2 regions of the Lactobacillus sp. ESL1191 genome follow, and region 1 is predicted to be linked to the other one. Evidence: a T-box and tRNA genes for the amino acid it is inferred to sense, from the RefSeq annotation. Region 1 holds a T-box; the other holds one or more tRNA genes.
What was found. A T-box is a leader RNA that pairs with one kind of tRNA and senses whether it is charged. The one in region 1 lies ahead of pheS (phenylalanine--tRNA ligase subunit alpha), so its partner is inferred to be a tRNA-Phe.
Positions count from the first base shown of each region.

Region 2: it has a tRNA-Phe gene. The T-box ahead of pheS (phenylalanine--tRNA ligase subunit alpha) is inferred to sense a tRNA for this amino acid. The anticodon was not compared.

Region 1 is NZ_CP196365.1:1,004,983-1,007,433, reverse strand. Features, by position in the region: gene ACSYSN_RS05195 (TrmH family RNA methyltransferase) at 1-571, shown strand, start outside; gene ACSYSN_RS05190 (winged helix-turn-helix transcriptional regulator) at 649-999, shown strand; T-box leader at 1,044-1,249, shown strand; gene pheS (phenylalanine--tRNA ligase subunit alpha) at 1,284-2,333, shown strand; gene pheT (phenylalanine--tRNA ligase subunit beta) at 2,333-2,451, shown strand, end outside.
Region 2 is NZ_CP196365.1:304,973-307,423, reverse strand. Features, by position in the region: gene ACSYSN_RS01775 (glycosyltransferase family 4 protein) at 1-438, opposite strand, end outside; tRNA gene ACSYSN_RS01770 (tRNA-Leu) at 556-640, opposite strand; tRNA gene ACSYSN_RS01765 (tRNA-Cys) at 681-751, opposite strand; tRNA gene ACSYSN_RS01760 (tRNA-Gln) at 773-844, opposite strand; tRNA gene ACSYSN_RS01755 (tRNA-His) at 852-924, opposite strand; tRNA gene ACSYSN_RS01750 (tRNA-Trp) at 936-1,006, opposite strand; tRNA gene ACSYSN_RS01745 (tRNA-Tyr) at 1,011-1,092, opposite strand; tRNA gene ACSYSN_RS01740 (tRNA-Phe) at 1,100-1,172, opposite strand; tRNA gene ACSYSN_RS01735 (tRNA-Asp) at 1,179-1,252, opposite strand; tRNA gene ACSYSN_RS01730 (tRNA-Met) at 1,256-1,329, opposite strand; tRNA gene ACSYSN_RS01725 (tRNA-Ser) at 1,340-1,426, opposite strand; tRNA gene ACSYSN_RS01720 (tRNA-Glu) at 1,454-1,525, opposite strand; gene ACSYSN_RS01715 (hypothetical protein) at 1,786-2,124, opposite strand.

The sequences.
Region 1 (2,451 bases):
AGCCGATTTAACTAGTAAAAAGGTAATTCAAATTAACGAGGCAATTGCTCACCATTTAACTAGCACTAAAAATCCCCAAAATATCTTTATGGTGTTGAAAGTGGGGCAGCCTAAGCATTATCCGTTTGATTTTGGCAAGTGGGTCTTGCTTGATGACTTGGCTGATCCGGGTAATGTCGGTACCATCATTCGGACAGTAGATGCAGCAGGTTTTGATGGGGTCGTTTTGTCACCGCTAAGTGTTGATCTTTATAATCCTAAAACCCAGCGCGCAATGCAAGGTAGTCAGTTTCACATCGAGTTGCTTGTTCAAGATTTGGGTAAGACAATCGCGGCCCTTAAAGGCAATGGTATCCCTGTTTATGCTAGTATGTTAGACACAGCAGCCCAGGAATTACCAGATTTTAGGCCGGTCCCGCAGTTTGGCTTAGTAATTGGGAATGAAGCCCGCGGTGTAACACCAGCAATTGCCCGTAACTGTGATGAAAAATTATATATTCCCATTAAAGGACAGGCAGAATCATTAAATGCGGCAGTAGCTGCGGGTATTATGATTTATCATTTTGCCTGAGCTTTTGCACTTGTTTTTAGTAAGTGATTTTCCTATAATATAGGTCAAGGTATGACATACTGTGGGAGGAAGATGTTATGGCTCAGGATGTAAAAAAACAGGAAATTGGCGATTGTAGCGCTGTTGACTATGAATCATGCAACCATTTTATCAATGCGTTTAAAATTATTGGCAAAAAATGGAATGGCCTGATTATCAGTTCGCTCTGTGCCGGTGACTATATGCGTTTTAAAGAGTTGACCAGTCGCGTTTTTGATTGCTCCGACCGGGTGCTAGTCGAACGACTTAAAGAACTCGAAAAAGCAGATATTGTCAAACGGTCGGTTGATCGTGAGACTAAGATTATTTCATATGGCTTAACCAAAAAGGGTGCAGAGCTCAAGCCGGTCTTTGACCAAATTCATGATTGGGCGGACAAGTGGGTTTGAAAATATCTGCTTGCATGTTGAATAAAAAAGCATTATTCTATTAAGTAATTACGACAACGTAGGACTAGTAGCAGTACTTGGTTACACAGAGAGACTTTTTCGCGGGCTGAGAGAAGAGTTTAACTGAAGCTGTGAATTTCACCTTATTAGTAGGATTTAATTAATTCCGGTATTCACCGTTAACGAAAACTTAAGTGTGGACTCCTAGTGAGTTCAAACTAGGGTGGTACCGCGAAACTTCGTCCCTTTGAGGACGGAGTTTTTTTATGTGAAAGGGCAAAACAATGGATTTATTTGAGCGACTGAAAGAGTTGCGTGATCAAGGGCTGGGCGAAATTGACCAGGCTAAAAGTGAAGAAATGCTGAATGACGTGCGCGTCAAGCTAGTGGGACGTAAAGGCGAATTAACTAAAATTTTGCATTCGATGAAAGATATTGAGCCTGGTCGTCGCCGTGAAATCGGTCAGCAGGTAAACAAGCTGCGTGATTTGTTCAATACACGGCTTGATCATGCTAAGAGCGAGCTAGTTAAGGCCCTGATTGAAAAACAGCTTGAGCAGGAAAAGATTGATGTAACTTTGCCGGGCCGGGTAGCCCACCTTGGCAGCAAACACCCAATCAACATTATTTTGGACGATTTGGAAAAGTATTTTATTGGAATGGGTTACGAAGTAGTCCAAGGACCAGAAATCGAAACAGACCATTATGTGTTTGAAATGATGAACCTGCCTAAGGATCACCCTGCCCGTGATATGCAGGAAACTTTTTATATTAATCCAGAAAGATTACTGCGATCACAGACTTCAGGGGATCAGGCCCGGGTTTTAGAAAAGTTTGATTTTTCTAAGGGGCCCTTGAAGATGGTTGGACCAGGTAAAGTATACCGCCGCGATGATGATGATGCGACGCACTCTCACCAGTTCATGCAAATGGAAGGTCTACTGATCGACGAAAATATTACGATGGGTGATTTGAAAGGTACGCTGGAAATGATGACCAAGCATGTCTTTGGTCAGGATCGCCAAACACGGTTGCGGCCCAGTTATTTTCCTTTTACTGAACCGTCAGTTGAAATGGATGTTTCGTGCTTCAACTGCGATGGTAAGGGTTGTGCTATTTGTAAGCATACCGGTTGGATTGAAGTTCTAGGTGCCGGTATGGTTCATCCAAATGTTTTGGAAAATGCTGGAGTTGATTCGAGTGTTTATGGCGGTTTTGCCTTTGGTGTCGGCTTAGATCGGTTTGCCATCCTTAAGTACGGCATTGATGACATTCGCGATTTCTATACCAATGATGTTCGCTTCTTAGAACAATTCTGTCAGGAGGAAAGATAATGCTAGTATCATACCAGTGGCTGCAAGATTTTTTAAAGTTAGAGCAGGATCCCCAAGACTTGGGCGAAGAAATCACGCGGACCGGTGTCGAAATTGCCGAAGTGAAGCACCCTGAAGC
Region 2 (2,451 bases), 700 kb from region 1:
AAAGACACTGGTAAACTGTTTAACATGGTATGGCCGCAGGAGGTGACCATTCAGCACATAATGCAAGTAATCTTCATACATTGTATGGTAGGTATGAATTGCGGGAATCTTTAACTGGTGCGCCACATATTTGCCAATCATTCCGAGTGCAAATTCAGTCTGCGTGTGGACCACATCAAGATTCACTTCCCGCGCTACTTTAGTTGCCTCAAAGAAACCCCTATAAGCAATGCGCCGGTCAGTAAACGAAATAAACGGCATACTACTGAAGCGAAAAACATTGGCCTCGACGGTGCCCTTGGCAACGTGCGGATCAGTTGTTGTAAAAATAAATACGTTATGTCCCTGCTCCTCAAGTGCCTCTTTAAGTGTCTTAACCGAAGACGCTACGCCACTGATTTGCGGGAAATATGTATCGGTAAAAATACCAATATTCATTAAGCCACCTCCATCTAAAGGTATTATAAAGATTCCGCTTTACTTGTGCAATTTTTAAAAAGAAAAAGCTTAAATTTGCTAAACAAAAACAGCTCCCGTTGGAGAGCTGTTAGACAATAGCGGTGATCGGGGTCGAACCGATACGTCCTAAACGGACACCAGATTTTGAGTCTGGCGCGTCTGCCAATTCCGCCACACCGCCATATTTTTTTAAATCAATAGTTCAATGAGTGAACCATTAAAGGCGGAGATCGGATTTGAACCGACGATTAAGGTTTTGCAGACCTCTGCCTTACCACTTGGCTACACCGCCATCGAATATTCTATTAATAGATTGGGATAGCTGGATTCGAACCAGCGCATAATAGAGTCAAAGTCTAGTGCCTTACCACTTGGCTATATCCCAATGCTAGGGCGGAATATGGGATTCGAACCCATGTATGCCGGATCCACAAACCGGTGTGTTAACCCCTTCACCAATTCCGCCATGAGGTAAACAGGGATAGTAGGAATTGAACCCACACTAGCGGTTTTGGAGACCGATGTACTACCTTTATACTATATCCCTATTATGGAGGAGGGTGGATTCGAACCGCCGAACTCAGAGAGAGCGGTTTTACAGACCGCCGCGTTTAGCCACTTCGCTACTCCTCCAGGCTGATGGCGCGGGACGGAATCGAACCGCCGACACAAGGAGCTTCAATCCTTTGCTCTACCGACTGAGCTACCGAGCCATCCTACGGTCCATATCGGATTTGAACCGATGATCTCCTCCGTGACAGGGAGGCGAGATAAACCACTGCTCCAATGGACCATATTGCGGGAGGTGGATTTGAACCACCGGCCTTCGGGTTATGAGCCCGACGAGCTACCAGACTGCTCCATCCCGCGATATTATTAAAGGAGGATGTGGGATTTGAACCCACGCACGGCAAAACCGTCTAACGGTTTTCAAAACCGTCCCCTTAAGCCACTTGGGTAATCCTCCAAAATGTAAATATACCAAAACTGGTAATGACCCGTACGGGATTTGAACCCATGTTACCGCCGTGAAAGGGCGATGTCTTAACCACTTGACCAACGGGTCGACATTATCGGTTTGACGTCATTCATACGCTTAATTATCTTACCGAATTTGTGATTGAAAGTCAATAACTTTTCATCAGCCAGTTACGCTTAACTAGCTGAATCACAACGCTACTTATGATACAGGATTATCAAGCAGCTTGCAAGACTTTTACGTAAAAAATCACTTTTCTATCTTTAAAAAAACAAAACTTACAAATAATGGCTTAAAAATCACGCTAACTACACTTCCGCTACAATAGTTGGCAACCCAACTCTAGCCTACAGCCAAACTGTGGTCTGAAAGTCTATCGGGCTATCTTCAACGTTTTTGAGCAAGTCAGACCAAGCCTTGATCACAATATCTTGATCCTGGCTACTGTTCAACTGCTCCTTATTAATTAAACCTAGTTTTTCACTTGCCTTAATGATATGAGTATCAGCTGCGATTTCAATTTTACTCACGTTTTTAAGCTTAACCTTCACATATTGATCCAATAAAAATAACCAGTAGTTACATAATTTCTTTCCAGAAAGATAAGGAAAATAACCCTTGGCTTCAACCTGCATATAATGACGAATTTTTACCACATCATTATCAAAGCTTTCAATAAAGGTCAACACGCTTCCGCCAAATTCTTGCTCTAATGTCTGACACAGTCTCACCCAAATATCTATCTGCTTGTTTTTTTGAACCGCGAGGCGTTACATTACCAGCGCCTCTTGAACCTCCTGATAGCTAGCCTGACAGACACTTTCTGGCGAAAAAACAAAATTCGTTTGATCGTCAACCTAGGTCTTTTTGCGTTTTCCCAAAGGCTATAGTAATTTCTCCGATAATTAAGCGCTGCGAGCAAGGTAAAGTATAAAGCATTTTCTGCGGAAAAAGGAACCAAATTGGGATTTGCATCTTCTGGCAATTTTTATTGCCCAAAAAACGATTTTCAT